Regions from separate parts of the Leifsonia sp. McL0608 genome, predicted to be linked through region 2. Evidence: predicted binding sites of a transcription regulator. Region 2 holds the regulator's gene; the other holds the start of a gene.

Region 1 (7,925 bases), 460 kb from region 2:
TTACGTCGCCCGTGACGGACAGACCAGCCGGCGTCGGGTGGAGCCGCTTCGGCTCGTCTCGGTCGGACGACGCTGGTATCTCGTCGCCTACGATCTCACCCGGTTCGACTGGCGCAGCTTCCGGCTCGACCGGCTCAGCGAGCCGCGACCGACCGGAGCGCATTTTCGTCCGCGGGCCCTGCCCGCAGACGACGCGGCATCCTTCGTTCGCAACTCGCTCGGCAGCCTCGCGCCGGAACCGGTGGAGATCGACGTGCTGATCCATGCACCGATCGCACACGTCGACGCCACGATCGGCCAGTGGGTGCGATCCGAGGCCGTCGACGCGAACACCACCCGCTCGCAGATGACATCGGATGGCTCCGACTGGGCCCTGTTCGCGCTCGGCGTCGTCGATGCCGACTTCACCGTCCTGTCCCCACCGGCGTTCGCTGAGCGCGTGCAGTCGTGGGGCGACCGGTTCGTGAGGGCTGCCGGAGGAGCCGCGCCCCCATCCGATAGACTGTGTCGAGAAGGGGAGTAGTTCCCGTCGGTTCACGATCCGGCGGCGGTGTGTCGACATACTGGCTGTGACAGCCCGGTACACCACCCGCACCGCGGGCGAACGAGACCTTCGGCCACAGAACAATCATTCGACGCGAACGCGTCTGCTTGCCATGGCCGAAGCGTCGGACCCACCGTGCTTCGGTCGAGACCGAAGGAACGGAAATGAACGCACCATCCAGCCCGGCGAACCCCTCCGCCGCTCCCCCGCGGGAGCCGAGTGCCGCCGACATCAAACGCTGGCGCCAGTACCTCGCCGACGAGCGCGCCGAGGCCGCCGTCTACCGGGACCTCGCCGGTCGACGCACAGGCGAAGAGCGGGACATCCTGCTCGCGCTCGCCGACGCGGAAGGCCGCCACGAGGCGCACTGGCTCGAACTGCTCGGCGACCGGGCCGGCAAACCGCTGAAGGGTGACCTCCGCACGCGGACGCTCGGAGTACTGGCCCGGCGATTCGGTTCGGTGTTCGTGCTCGCGCTCGCCCAGCGCGCCGAAGCGCGCTCGCCGTACGCGTCCGACTCGGATGCGACCCCCTCGATGGCAGCGGACGAACAGATCCACGAGGAGGTCGTACGCGCGCTGGCCGCTCGCGGTCGCAACCGTCTGTCAGGCACTTTCCGGGCTGCCGTGTTCGGTGCGAACGACGGACTCGTCAGCAACCTGGCGCTCATCCTCGGAATCAGCGCCAGCGGGCTCCCCGCCCACGTCGTCCTGCTGACCGGCCTGTCCGGGCTCCTCGCCGGAGCGCTGTCGATGGGGGCGGGCGAATACGTGTCGGTGCGTTCCCAGCGCGAGCTGCTCGACGCATCCACGCCGAATCCGCAGGCCCGCACCGCACTGCCAGACCTCGACGTCGACGCGAACGAGCTCACTCTCGTCTACCGCGCGCGCGGGATGAGCGCCGACGAAGCCGCCGCCCATGCGACGGAAGTGCTTCGCGACTTCACCGTCGACCCGGACGCGGGCAGCTCCGTGGTGTCCGGCGCCGCATCCGACGGAGACGTCGACGAGCACGAAGCGGTCGGGACGGCCTGGGGTGCCGCGATCTCGAGCTTCTGCTTCTTCGCGTCCGGCGCCCTCATTCCGGTGCTCCCCTACCTCTTCGGGCTCCAGGGAACGACCGCGGTGATCGTCGCAGCCGTGCTCGTCGGAATCGTATTGCTCGCGACCGGGGCCATCGTCGGCCTTCTCTCCGGCGGGCCGCCCCTCCGGCGGGCACTGCGACAGCTCGGGATCGGGTACGGCGCGGCTGCCGCAACCTATATCCTCGGCCTGCTGTTCGGCACGACGCTCGGCTGACCGGAGGCCAGGTCAGCGGTCGCGATTCCTGTTGCGGTCCCGGCCCTGGCCGCCGTCGGAGGAGTACTCGATGATCCCGACCACCGGGATCAGTAGGAACCACAGCCAGCTGAAGGCGAAACCCCAGATCAGGCCCGTGAGGAAGAACAGGATCAGCGCGATGAACGGGACGATCGCAGTCCAGACGTAACGCCGCCGCCTCGGGGGCTCATCGCGATCCCAGGTGCGATCGCGGGAGGCGTCATCGGCCGGGGCGAACGTCCCCGTCGCGTTCGACCCAGGCAGGGCACCGGGAAGGTCGGCGAAGAGCGGGCCCAGGTCGCCCCTGGTGACCGCGGCGCGTGCGGCTGCGCTCCGAGTCGCCAGCTCGGCGTCGGTGAGACGCCCATCCCTCGCGTGTGCTTCGAGGGCCGCGACAGCCTGATCGCGCTCGGTGTTGCTCAGGCGGATCCTGGATTCCGACGGATCGGTGAAGTCGCTCATGGTCTCATTGTGGACCCGCCGCCGACACGCCGGAACGGTCGAACAGGACTTTCCCTGTGAGGGTCCGGCGACGTACACTCGAGCAATCGAACATATGTTCGAATTCCTGAGCGAGGTGAATGGGCATGGCGGAGATCGACGAGGCCGTCACGGTGTGGACGACGGATGACGGTGTGCCCATCCGGCTCGTATGGCGGTCGACGCCGTACCGCGTCACCGACACCCCGACGGTCTGGGCCGACACGTGCGAATGGTGGCGGCCGTTCGAACCCCACGAATACGGCGTCGGCAGCGTCCCGCGGCGGATCGGCGGCTGGCGGTTCCAGGCGACGAGCGATCGGGGCGAGGCGCACGTCTTCGATGTGCGTCACGACGACACCGACTTCAGCTGGAACCTGGTGCGGATCTTCGACTGACCGCGTGCCTCCGCGAGCGCGATGACAGCTCGAACTACGCTCGCCGGGTGACCTACGACCGCTACGGCTCCGACGTACTCGCATCGGGGTGGAAGACCGCCGGACAGAAGCCAGTGCCTGAGGTCGAAGCCGTGCGCGACCTCGTCGTCGAAGACGCCGCGAGCGGATTCTGCGGTGCGGTCACGCGCATCGAGCGTTCGACCGTCGAACTCGAGGACTACTTCGGCAAAAAACGGGTATTCCCGCTCGGAGGTTCCTTCCTCATCGACGGCGAGCCCGTCTCGCTGATCGTCCCTCGTGCGACCGATGCGGGAAGGCGGGCGCGGACAGCATCCGGATCGTTCAGCGTCGCCGGCGCTCCGGCGCGCGTCGCGCGGGCAAGCCGCATCTTCGTCGAAGGCCGGCACGACGCCGAACTCGTCGAGAAAGTATGGGGCGACGACCTTCGGGTCGAAGGGGTCGTCGTCGAATACCTCGAAGGCGTCGACCACCTCGACGAGATCGTGGGCGAATTCGCGCCGGACGCCGGGCGTCGGATCGGAGTGCTCGTCGACCACCTCGTCCCCGGCTCGAAGGAGAGCAGGATCGCGGAGCAGGTCGCGTGCGGCCCGTACGGGAAGAGCGTGCTCGTCGTCGGACACCCCTATGTGGATGTGTGGCAGTCGGTGAAGCCCGAACGGCTCGGATTGGAGGCGTGGCCGGTCATCCCCCGCTCCGTGGAATGGAAGCACGGCATCTGCGATGCGCTCGGCTGGCCGCACGCGGACCAGGCGGATGTCGCACGCGCCTGGAAGCGCATCCTCGGCACTGTGAGGTCGTTTGCCGACCTCGAACCGGAGCTCCTCGGACGCGTCGAACAGCTCATCGACTTCGTCACCGAGCAGTGACGCTCCTAACGATTTGGCAACGGCGGACAGGCCAAAACGTGCTCGTAGGGTGGATTAGCAGCAACCTGTGAGTAGGCTTAGGGTAAGTCGTTGTGTTTTGCATGTATGGAGCGGTTGCGTACCGGACCCCCGGAACGTTGCGATCCTTTCAGGAGCAGGCTTACAACACGCGACCCAGGGCCTCGACGTTCGAGGTCAATTAACGCTCCTGGAGGAGTTTGTCATGGCAACAGGTACGGTCAAGTGGTTCAACGCAGAAAAGGGCTTTGGTTTCATTGCTCCCGATGACGGAAGCGCCGATGTTTTCGCGCACTACTCCGCAATCGCGAGCTCGGGCTACCGCTCGCTCGACGAGAACCAGAAGGTTGAGTTCGAGGTGACGCAGGGCCCCAAGGGTCTGCAGGCGGAGAACATCCGCCCCATCTGAGCTCAGTGAGTGAGTCTCTGAACTCTTGAGAGCCGGGTCTTCGGACCCGGCTCTCTTTTTTGTGTCGCGCTTGATTCCTGCTCACAAAAGCGGCAAACCATTTGCGTTCTTCGAACATATGTTCGAAAATTGAAGAGTGTCCTCATCTGCCGCTACTCTCACCGAACCGGGGCCGGATCTCGCCCAGGTGAGTGATCTGCAGGCCCGAATCCGGCAGATGCAGGCAACGAAACTCGAGACCAGAAACCTTCAGACCCACCCTGCTATCGCAGGTCTTCTCCCCGGTGGGGCTCTGCGTGCGGGGGCAGCGTATTCGGTGCAGGGTTCCACGACGCTTCTGATGGCGCTGCTGGCGGGTCCATCGGCAGCCGGCGCGTGGTGCGGTGTCGTCGGAATGCCCGATTTCGGTGCAGAAGCTGCCGGTCGTTTCGGCATCGACCTCGAAAGGCTGGTGCTCGTCCCGCACCCCGGCGATCAGTGGCTCACGGTCACGGCCGCCGTGGTCGATGTGCTGACAGTAGTGGTCGTTGCGCCTCCCGAGCGAGCCAAAGACGGTGACATCGCTCGCCTGAGCGCACGCCTGCGGCAGCGCGAGGCAACCCTGATCGTGGTCGGTGACTGGCCTCAGGCTGAGGCGAAGCTCAGTATCACGAACAGCGGATGGCACGGGCTCGGCTCAGGCAACGGCTACCTCTCATCCCGTCAGGTCACCGTCACGGCGACGGCCCGCGGTGGTATGGGAGCTTCACGCAGTGCACGGCTCTGGTTGCCCGATCCGGGTGAGCATTTCCGATCCACCGAAGCCGAAACGCGAGTGCAGCCACGCGCACCGGTGCTGACGGCAGTGACGCTCGAAGCGGTGGGCTGACATGCCGGCCGTGACAAGGGCGATCGTGTTGTGGTGCCCGGATTGGCCGGTCATCGCGACGATGCATGCTCAGCAACTTGCAGACGACATCCCTGTCGCCCTCGTGGAACGCAACCTCGTCTTCGCCTGCTCGCCGGCTGCGCGGGCGGAAGGGGTCAAACGTGGTCTCCGCGTCCGGGAAGCACAGGCGAGATGCACGCAACTGCAGGTGTTCCCCTACGATCCCGTCCTCGACGCACGCGCCTTCGAACCCGTCCTTGCCGCGATCGAAGAGATCATGCCCGGCGTTCAGCTGGTCCGTCCGGGAACATGCGTGCTCCGTGCCAGGGGTCCCAGCCGCTACTACGGCAGTGAGCAACTCGCGGCGGCTGAAATCCTTCGCTGCCTCGAGAGATTCGACATCGCCGGTGCCAGGGTAGGCATCGCCGACGGGCCGTTCGCTGCTGAGCAGGCGGCCAGGAGCACCGGGCGTGACGCCATCCGCATCATCCCGGCCGGACAGTCGCCGGACTTCCTGGCATTGCTTCCGGTCTCCCTGCTCCCCCAGGCGGAGCTGACAGCGCTGTTCCGGCGACTCGGCATCCACACCCTGGGTGACCTGGCTGCGCTCGACACCACCGATGTGCGCGAACGGTTCGGCGAACTGGGTGCCCGCAGCCACCTGCTGGCGAGCGGACTCGACAGTGCTGGAGTCGTACCGCGCACTCCCCCGAAACAACTGGACCGCACAATCGAATTCGAACCGCCCCTCGACCGCATCGACCAGGTCACGTTCGCCTTCCGGGCGACGGCCGACACCTTCATCGCTGGACTCACGAAAGCGGGACTGGTGTGCACATCCATCCGCATCGAAGTGACTTCGGAGTCCGGCCAGGTCAGCGAACGCACCTGGCTGCACCCACGCCTGTTCAGCGTGACGGATGTGGTCGACCGGGTGCGCTGGCAACTGCAGGGAAGCGGAGCGATCGACAGTGGGCTGGGATCGCCGATCGTCCAGGTGCGGGTGACGCCGGAAAGTGTCGACGACATCGGCCATCACGAAGAGGGGCTGTGGGGCGGCGGGGCAGACGAACGGATCCATCACGGTCTTTCCCGGGTGCAGAGCATGCTCGGCCATGACGCTGTGCTCACTGCCACCATCGGTGGGGGCCGTATTCTGGCCGAACGCCAGCAGTTGGTTGCCTGGGGTGACCGGGCGACCGGAGCGGCAGGTGCGAAGCAGCCGTGGCCGGGAAGTCTGCCGGCGCCGGCACCGGCGACGGTGTTCGAGACACGACGCAGGGTCGGGGTGTTCTCATCTGTCGGCGAGCCGGTCTTCGTCGACGACCGCGGCACAGTCTCGGCAGAGGTGGCGTTGTTCTCGGCAACCGGGTCCATCCGGGACGCGCGTGAAGTCAGCGGATGGGCTGGGCCGTGGCCCATCCTCGAACGATGGTGGGATGCGGCCCAGCAGCGCAGCATCCAGCGATTCCAGGTGGTCGATGCGGACGACACGGCCTGGCTGCTCATCCTCGACGGCGAGGAATGGTCGGCGGAGGCCCGCTATGACTGAGCACGCCATCCGCAGCATCCGCGGCAGCGCAGCATCCGGGCACGGGGGTGAATGATGGGCTGGAACAATCCACCGATCCCGTGGGCGGAATTCGAACGGCGCCTGTCCGACACCCGTCGCACCGGAGGACCGCCGCACGACGGCGACGGTGGCGACAGTCCGGCGTGGTCGCGCAAACGTGAGCCATACCTGCCACGCGAACTGCCGGACGACGACCAGCCCGATCCGGACCACGTGCCGTATGCGGAACTCCACGCGCACTCCAACTTCAGTTTTCTCGACGGTGCGAGCTCGCCCGAAGAGCTGCTCGAAGAAGCCACCCGGCTGCGACTGCACGGGCTGGCACTGACCGACCACGACGGACTGTACGGCATCGTGCACCTTGCTGAGGCAGCGGAGGGGTACGACCGGGTGAAGACGATCTTCGGGGCCGAACTGTCACTCGACCTGAGCAAACCGCAGAACGGTGAAGCCGACCCCGAAGGCAGCCATCTGGTCGTTCTGGCCAGACAGGAGGAGGGGTACCATCGCCTGGCCGGAGCGTTGACGGCGGGGCAGCTCGCCGGTGCGGAGAAAGGTCGCCCGGTGTACGACCTCGACGATCTGGCCGACCGGGCAGGCGGGGAATGGATGATCCTGACCGGCTGCCGCAAAGGCGCCGTCCGGCGCGCCCTCTCGGGTGGTCTTCCATGGTCGGGCGCCGGGAGCTCTCGGGGCGGCACTCCCCTGGGCGGCACAGTCCTCGGCGGCGGTGTCAGGAGCCCCGCACCCGATGCAGCGGCTGCGGAACGCGAGGTCATGGAGCTCGTGGAGCGGTTCGGTCACGAGAACGTGCTCGTGGAGCTGGTCGACCAGGGCAATCCGCTCGACAGTACCGACAACGATGCGCTGGCGGAGATCGCTGCCCGGCACGGGCTTTCGGTGGTGGCGACCAACAACGTCCACTACGCGACACCTGCACAGTACCCGCTGGCTTCTGCTCTCGCCTCGGTGCGTGCCCGCAGAAGTCTCGACGAAATGGATGGCTGGCTGCCCGCATCCGATGGCGCGCATCTGCGCAGCGGACGCGAAATGGCGACACGATTCGCCCGCTACCCCGGAGCAGTCGAGCGCACAGTCGAGATCGCCGATGAGCTGTCGTTCCGGTTGCGCAGTGCACGCCCGAAGCTTCCGAAACAGGATGTGCCTGAGGGTCACACACCGATGAGCTGGCTGCGCGAACTGACCTGGCAGGGGGCGGCACGGAAATACCCCGGCCTCGAATCCGCGAGACACAATGCGAAGCGGGAGCGGATCCAGCGTGAACTCGACGTCATCGAGGCAAAAGATTTCCCCGGCTACTTCCTCATCGTCTACGACATCGTGAAATTCGCCCGCGCACAGGGCATCCTCTGCCAGGGCCGGGGGTCGGCCGCGAACTCGGCGGTCTGCTACCTGCTCGACATCACAG
Region 2 (7,925 bases):
TCGTCGCGGATGCCCTCGAACAGTGCCGAGTCCGCCGGCGCATCGACGGTGTTCCAGCCCATGTGCGGCAGGACGTCCGCGTCGAGGATGTCGACTTCGCCGGGCCATTCGCCGAGACCCGGAGAATCGTTCCCCCGCTCGACTCCGTGCTCGAACAGGATCTGCATCCCGACGCAGATGCCGAGCACCGGCCGTCCCCCGGCGAGCCGACGGTCGACGATCTCGTCGCCGTGGGACGCGCGCAATGCTTCGGCGACCGCTTTGAAGGCGCCGACGCCGGGCACGACGAGACCGTCAGCGGCCTGCGCCTTCGCACGATCGCCGGTCAGTTCGACATCGGCGCCGGCGGCCTCGAGCGCTTTCGCGGCCGAGTGCACATTGCCCGTTCCGTAGTCGAAGACGACGACCGACGGTCGGGTCACAGCGCGCCCTTCGTCGACGGGATGCCCGAGACGAGCGGGTCGAGCGCTTTCGCCTGGCGGAATGCGCGCGCGAAGGCCTTGAACTCGGCCTCGGCGATGTGGTGCGGGTCGCGGCCGCCGAGAACGGTGATGTGCGTCGTGAGCGCGGCGTTGAAGGTGATCGCCTCGAACACGTGACGCACCATGGAACCGGTGAAATGGCCGCCGATGAGGTGGTATTCGAAGCCTGCAGGCTCACCGGTGTGCACCAGGTACGGACGGCCGGAGATGTCGACGACGGCCTGCACGAGCGCTTCGTCGAGCGGCACGAGGGCGTCGCCGAACCGCGAGATCCCCGACTTGTCGCCGAGCGCGGAACGGATGGCCTGGCCGAGCACGATGCCGATGTCTTCGACCGTGTGGTGCACGTCGATCTCGACGTCGCCGCTGGCGCGGACCGTCAGGTCGGTGAGGGAGTGCTTCGCGAACGCGGTCAGCAGGTGGTCGAAGAAGGGCACGGACGACTGCACGTCGGCGATGCCCTTCCCGTCGAGGTCGACGGTGAGCTGGATGCTCGACTCGCTCGTCTCCCGCTGGATCGTGGCCGTGCGATTGGTCATGACTGCGAGTTTAGTGTCGACGCGGTGACGCCCTCGTCTGTGTGACCGAGTGAGGCGAGCGCCGTCAGAAACGCCGTCGTCTCGGCCTCGGTGCCCGCGGTCACGCGCAGGTGGCCGGGGATTCCGACATCACGGATGAGGACTCCCTGGGCCAGGAGCGCCTGGAAGGTCGCGTGCGGGTCGCGCACACCGCCGAAGAGGACGAAGTTGCTCCCGCTGCGGTGCGGCTGGTACCCGAGCGCCGCGAGTTCGGTCACGAGCCGATCGCGCTGCGCGGAGATCTCGCCGACCATGGCGAGCATCTCGGCGGAGTGGGCGAGCGCTGCGATCGCCGCCGCCTGGGTGAGCGCGGACAGGTGATACGGGAGGCGCACCAGTCGGAGGGCGTCCGTGACGGCGGAGTCCGCGGCGAGGTAGCCGACCCGCGCCCCGGCGAAGGCGAAGGCCTTGCTCATCGTGCGCGAGACGAGCAGGCGTTCGCGTCCCGGCAGGAGCGTGAGGGCGGAGGGGCTCCCCGAAGGCATGAACTCGGCGTACGCCTCGTCGACCACGACGATTCCCCGTGCCGCGTCATAGACAGCAGCGATCGTCTCGATCGAGAGCGGTGTGCCGGTCGGGTTGTTCGGGGCGCACAGGATCACGATGTCGGGGTCGACGCGGCGGATCTCTGCGACGGCTGTCTCGGCGCTGAGTTCGAAGTCATCGCCCCGGGGGCCCGCGATCCATTGGGTTCCCGTGCCGGAAGCGAGGATCGAGTACATCGAATAGGTCGGCGCGAAGCCGAGCATGGTGCGCCCGGGTCCACCGAAGGCCTGCAGGATGTGCTGGATGACCTCGTTCGACCCGTTCGCCGCCCAGATCTGCGCAGAGGTCAGACCGTGCCCGAGATACCGGGCCAGGCTTTCGCGCAGCTCGACGAATTCGCGATCGGGATAGCGGTTGACCCCGTGGATCGCTTTGGCGACCGCGGCCACGATGTCTGCCGCCACGTCATCCGGAATCGGATGCGTGTTCTCATTCACGTTAAGCGCGACCGGAACGGTCTTCTGTGGTGCGCCGTACGGGGTCTTTCCCCGCAGGTCATCGCGAATAGGCAGATCAGAGAGGGAGGTCACCTACCCAATGCTAATGCGGCAGGACTGCGCGTCTCCTCGTGCCAGTTCTCACTGCCCGGTGCTGTACTGCGCCGGAATCGCGATGCGCTGACCGGGTGTCACGACGGCCGACTGCAGCTGGTTCAGCGACACGATGTCAGCGATCACGTCGCGCGGATCTGCACTCGGCGCGACCTTCTCGGCGATGCTCCAGAGCGACTGGCCGGAGTGAACCGTCACGTAGGCGAACTGCGTGTGCGTGCTCGAGCCGGTCGCGATGGCGCCCCCGCCGTTGACGGCGAAGAGAAAGGCGCCCACCACCAAAGGAACGGCCGCGAGCGTCGTGAGCACGGCACGACCACGCCGCGTGAGACGGAGGTGCGTGGACGGTTCACCGGCGGGGCGGGACGTCGCACCGGCGAAATGCGTCGGCATCTGAATCGCTGCAGTCATGGCCTGTCCTCCTGGGAGTATTCGCATCCGGCACTCGGCCGGGAGGGCCGGATGCGAAGCTATGTTCCGAATATATCTTCGAATGTCTGAAACTTCAACCACTCCACAGGCACTGATTATGGGACGAATATCGCAACACACTCGAACACATGTTTGTTTCAGCGCTGCATCGTGGATACAGTTTCGATTGTCTGGAGTTCACTCAACCAGGCACCACCGACATTCGTTCCAGAGCACGTCCCGGAACGGACGCGGAGGCGGTCACGAAGGGACGGGGAAGTGACGAACGACACTGGAGCAGGGCGCGAACGCGGCGGGACCCGCCGGCGCAAGAACCTCAGCGAGAAGCAGCTCGCCATCCTCGACGTGATCGCGCGCTCCGTCAGCCAGCGCGGCTATCCGCCGAGCATGCGGGAGATCGGCGACGCCGTCGGGCTCTCGTCGCTGTCGAGCGTGACGCACCAGCTGAACCAGCTCGAGCTGAGCGGCTACCTCAGGCGCGACCCGAACCGGCCACGCGCACTCGAGATCCTGATCGACGTCCCCTCCACCGCATCCGAAAGCCTCGACTACGAGAACCAGACCCCGGTCGGCGACGCCCGGATGGTCCCGCTGGTCGGACGCATCGCCGCCGGCGTGCCCATCACGGCCGACCAGCAGGTCGAAGAAGTCTTCCCCCTCCCCCGCCAGCTCGTCGGCAACGGAGACCTCTTCATGCTGAAAGTCGTCGGCGAGTCGATGATCGATGCGGCGATCTGCGACGGCGACTGGGTGGTCGTCCGGCAGCAGAAGACGGCGGAGAACGGTGACATCGTCGCCGCCATGCTCGACAGCGAGGCCACGGTCAAGGTCTTCCGCCAGCGCGACGGCCACACCTGGCTGCTCCCCCGCAACTCGAACTTCGAGCCGATCCTCGGCGACTTCGCCGAGGTACTCGGCAAGGTGGTGGCGGTCCTCCGCGCGGTCTGAGCATCACCGCCCCGCGTCAGGAGCCGTCGTCAGGGCCCCGGCGCGGACACGATGCCGGAGTCGTAGGCGAAGACCACGACCTGCGCCCGATCACGTGCGTCCAGCTTCGCCATCGCGCGCGACACGTGGGTCTTCGCCGTCGCCGGACTGATGTACAGGCGTTCGCCGATCTCCGCATTGCTGAGACCCACCGCGACCAGCGCGACGATCTCGCGCTCCCGGTCGGTCAGGAGCCCGAGCTTCTCGTCGACGGCCGCATCCCGCCGCGGCAGGGTGGCGAAGCGCTCGATCAACCTGCGTGTGACACTCGGCGCGAGCAGGGACTCGCCTGAGGCGACCACTCGCACTGCCCGCCGGAGGTCGTCCGGTTCCAGGTCCTTGAGAAGGAAGCCGCTCGCGCCCGCACGCAGCGCCTCGAACACCGTGGCGTCCAGCTCGTACGTCGTGACCACCAGAACCCGCGTGCCCGGGAGCGACGCGTCGGCGATCACAGAGGCCGTCGCTGCGATCCCGTCGAGGCGCGGCATCCGCACATCCATCACGATCACGTCCGGACGCATCCGGCGTGCCAGCTCCACCGCCTCGATGCCGTCCGCGGCCTCTCCGACGACCTCGATGTCGTCGGAACGCTCGAGGATCGCGCGGAACCCCTCGCGGATGAGCGCCTGGTCGTCGGCCAGGACGACGCGGATCACGCCGGCTCCTCGATCGGCAGCACTGCGGACACGAGGAAGCCGCCGGCCCGCGACGTGCCGGTTTCGAGCGTTCCGCCGACCGAGTGGGCGCGCTCGCGCATCCCGACCAGCCCGAGCCCGCGGCCGTCGCCGCCCGCAGGCGCGCCGCGGCCGTTGTCCTCCACCGTCACGAGCAGCGCGCGCGTGTCGAGGTCTGCGCGCACCGTCACCCACACTGTGCTCGCCGCTGCGTGACGCACGACGTTCGTGACGGCCTCTTGGACGATACGGAAGGCGGTCAGCTCGACGAACGGTGTGATCTCCGCGCCATCGACGGAGATCCGCGACTCGACCGTCAGGCCCGACGCCTCGAGTTCCGCCAGGAGGTCGGGAAGCCTGTCCAGTCCGGGCTGCGGAGCGGTCTCGGCACCGGGCGCAGGATCGCGACGGAGCAGTTCGAGAGTGCGGCGCAGCTCCGGAATCGCCTGGCGCGACAGCCCGCGCACCTTCATCATCGCCGTGCGGGCCGCATCCGGATGGTCGTCGAACGCGTCGAGGGCGACTCCGGCCTGCACCGAGATAACCGAGATGGTGTGCGCCAGCACGTCGTGGAGCTCGCGCGCCATCCCGAGGCGTTCGTCGGTCAGCTCCTCGCGCATCCGCGCCTCCGCCTCGCTCGCGGCGGCGGCCACGCTCAGCTCGTTGTTGCGTCGAACCTGCGCGGCCGTCGCGCCCAGCACCACCATGACCGCCATTCCGAGGGCAGGACCGGTGATGGCGAACGAAAGCCAGGGCACCGGCTCGGGGGGAAGGGACGGGATGATCATCCACGCGACGATGAAACCGGACGCCATGAGGATCGAGCGCCAGGTCGATCGTCCGTAGGCGCCGATCGCATATGACGTCGCGAACAGCACGAGGGCGGGTGACGCGCCCGGGTAGCCGGCGAAATGATAGACGGCGACCGCGGCGATCACGATGAAGGAGACCAGAACCGGATGCGTGCGCCGCCAGACCAGCGGCGCGCACGCGGCGAAGCCGAGCAGGTAGGCGCCGGCGGGAAACGCCTCGATCGCCGGGAAGGTCGTCGGGGAGGCGTAGGCCAGTTCGGCGTAGATCCCGGCCTCGACGATCACGAGCACCACCACCGCGATCAGCAGGTCGATCTGGAACGCGGTGATGCGGTGTCCGCTGCGGGTCGCCACCGCCGGGCTCGTCACCATGTCAGCCTATCGGGGGCTGCGGACGAAGCCGCAGCAGACGTGGGCGACGGTAGGCCAGGAAAGCGACACCGGACAGAGCCGCGGTCCACGCGACCAGGATGGCGATGGTGGTGGGATCGGGGACGCTCCCGCCCGCGATCTCCCAGCCGAGGTTCGCGAGCCGGTAGGTCGGCATCCACAGCGCCAGGTCGCTCATCCCCGACGGAAGGACAGCCGGAGGAACCCACAAGCCGCCGAGCGCCGACATCGCCATGTAGAGCCCGTAGCTGAGCGGGTAGGCGAGATCGGAGCCGACGAGGAAGCCGATGGCGATCCCGAGGGCCGCGAAAGTCGTGCTTCCGAGCCACAGGGCGGCGACCAGGGCGACCCATTGCCCGATCGACAGCGAGACCCCCTTCGCTACGGCCGCCGTCACGCAGACCAGCACGATCGCAGGCAGTGCGGTCAGGACGCTCGCGAAGACTTTCGACCCGAGTACGGTCGCGCCGGAGATCGGCATGGATCGCAGCTGCTGCAGCCATTCGGTCTGGCGCTCCTCAGCGATCCGAGGGCCAGTCGTGGACAGGACCGCCCAGATCGCGCCGTATGCGGCCATGGCGACCATGATCTCGACCGTGCCAGGGAGCTCGCCGGGCGGGGTCGGACCGCCGCCGAACAACGTCGCGAACAAGAGGTAGAAGCCGATCGGCGCGGCGACGGCCAGTGCGAGGTATTTGGGGTCGCGCAGCATGCGGAGCGTCTCCAGCCGGAGAAGGGAGCGGGTCATGATTGAGCCTCCTGGGTGAGGGTGAGAAAGGATTCGTCGAGGCTGGGCGGGCTCACCTCGAGGGACTTCCACCCGAGACTGCAGGCCGCCAGCGCTCGCACGGTCGAGTCGGCGTCGGTGGTGCGGATCGCGAATCGTCCCCCCGCGCGTGCGACGTCGACGACCCCGGGCAGGCTGCCGAGCAGCCCGTCCTGACCGTCGGCTGCCGGCTCCGGCACCGTGACGCGCACCATGGTCGTCCCTGTGCGTCGACGGATCTCGTCGGGTCGGCCGTCGCCGACGATCCGGCCGTTCGCGAGCACCACGACCCTGGTGGCGTTCTCATCCACTTCGTCGAGGTAATGCGTTGCGAAGACGAGAGTCCGTCCGGTCGCGGCAAAGGCGCGCATCGCCTCCCAGAACTCGGAACGCGCCTGGACGTCGAGTGCACGAGTGGGTTCGTCGAGAATGAGGATCTCGGGGTCGGCGACCACGGCGATCGCGAACCGGAGGCGCTGGGCCTGGCCGCCAGAGAGGCGGTCGACGCGACGACGCTCGAGACCCACGAGACCGGCGAGCTCGATGGCTCGCCCGACGGCGAGTGGCCGAGGGTAGATTCCGGCGCTGAAGCCGACCAGTTCGGCGACGCTCACTCCGGCCATGAAGCCGGTGTCCTGCAGCATGGCCGCGATGGCACCCCGGGCTACGGCCGCGCGGGGCGTCGAGCCGGCCACGCTGATCCGCCCGCGATCGGCGGCGACGAGGCCGACCATCATCCCGATGGTCGTGCTCTTGCCCGCCCCGTTGGGGCCGAGCAGCGCGACGGATTCGCCCCGCGTGAAGTCGAGGTCGAGCGAGCGGATCGCCTCGACACCGCCATAACTCTTGGATACGCCGTCGAGACGGATCGCCACATCCGGAGGCGTCGGGAAGGAGATCGGATCGTTCATGGCCCGATCCTGGCGTGAATGACGAGCGATCGCGTCCTCCGGCTGGATCGGCCGGCATAACGCAGCGGGAGTATTTCCCGCGGGCCCGGACTACGCCCAGCCGAGCTCGTGGAGGCGAGCGTCCGAGAGCCCGAAATAGTGGCCGATCTCATGCGCGAGAGTGACCCGCACCCGCCTGCGGAGCTCGTCGAGATCGGCGCTGCGCTCCTGGATGTTGTTCTTGAACAGGGTGATGCGATCGGGCAATTCGCCGTAGCCGTACACGCCGCGACGCGTCAACGGGTGTCCCGTGTACAGGCCGTAGAGCCGGGGATACTCTCCGCTCGGCTGGTTGTCGATCAGGATCGCGACATTGTCCAGCTGCCCGAACCAGTCGTCGGGAATGGCGTCGTACTCTTCGGTGACGATGCGTTCGAACTCATCGTCGGAGATCTCGACCATGCAGCAATCCTGTCACCGCGGACGCCGGCGAAGGAGAAACGGGCGCACAGGTTCGCTCCCGGCGCACAGGTTCGCTCCCGGCGCACAGGTTGCAACCTGTGCGCCGGTTCAGAACCTGTGCGCCCGACCGACCGTCCGCGACTAGGCGGGAACGCCCGCCTTCTCCCGGACGACCCGTGTCGCCTCGAGGATGTTCTTCAGCGACGCCACCGTCTCGTCGTAGCCCCTGGTCTTCAGCCCGCAGTCCGGGTTCACCCAGAGCTGGCGGCCGGGGATGGCGGCGAGCGCTGTCTCCAGCAGCTCGGTCACCTCGGCGACGCTCGGCACACGCGGCGAGTGGATGTCGTAGACGCCC

The links. The regulator LexA, encoded in region 2, represses DNA repair genes until DNA is damaged. The targets are predictions, from matches to a motif close to TCGAACANNTGTTCGA.
Region 1: AAYO93_RS09590 (DUF6504 family protein) is a predicted target of LexA. The motif match lies at 2,412-2,427, and genes of this name have one in related genera.

Annotation. Positions count from the first base shown of each region.
Region 1 covers NZ_CP154826.1:2,026,262-2,034,186, reverse strand. The annotation lists gene AAYO93_RS09605 (helix-turn-helix transcriptional regulator) at 1-523, shown strand, start outside; gene AAYO93_RS09600 (VIT1/CCC1 transporter family protein) at 709-1,842, shown strand; gene AAYO93_RS09595 (DUF1707 SHOCT-like domain-containing protein) at 1,855-2,325, opposite strand; gene AAYO93_RS09590 (DUF6504 family protein) at 2,451-2,741, shown strand; gene AAYO93_RS09585 (DUF3097 domain-containing protein) at 2,789-3,628, shown strand; gene AAYO93_RS09580 (cold-shock protein) at 3,852-4,055, shown strand; gene AAYO93_RS09575 (hypothetical protein) at 4,273-4,923, shown strand; gene AAYO93_RS09570 (DNA polymerase Y family protein) at 4,925-6,475, shown strand; gene AAYO93_RS09565 (error-prone DNA polymerase) at 6,530-7,925, shown strand, end outside.
Region 2 covers NZ_CP154826.1:2,485,956-2,493,880, forward strand. The annotation lists gene hisH (imidazole glycerol phosphate synthase subunit HisH) at 1-422, opposite strand, end outside; gene hisB (imidazoleglycerol-phosphate dehydratase HisB) at 419-1,021, opposite strand; gene AAYO93_RS11795 (histidinol-phosphate transaminase) at 1,018-2,136, opposite strand; gene AAYO93_RS11800 (LysM peptidoglycan-binding domain-containing protein) at 2,185-2,568, opposite strand; gene lexA (transcriptional repressor LexA) at 2,848-3,537, shown strand; gene AAYO93_RS11810 (response regulator transcription factor) at 3,567-4,232, opposite strand; gene AAYO93_RS11815 (sensor histidine kinase) at 4,229-5,434, opposite strand; gene AAYO93_RS11820 (ABC transporter permease) at 5,436-6,200, opposite strand; gene AAYO93_RS11825 (ABC transporter ATP-binding protein) at 6,197-7,129, opposite strand; gene AAYO93_RS11830 (metallopeptidase family protein) at 7,220-7,570, opposite strand; gene metE (5-methyltetrahydropteroyltriglutamate--homocysteine S-methyltransferase) at 7,712-7,925, opposite strand, start outside.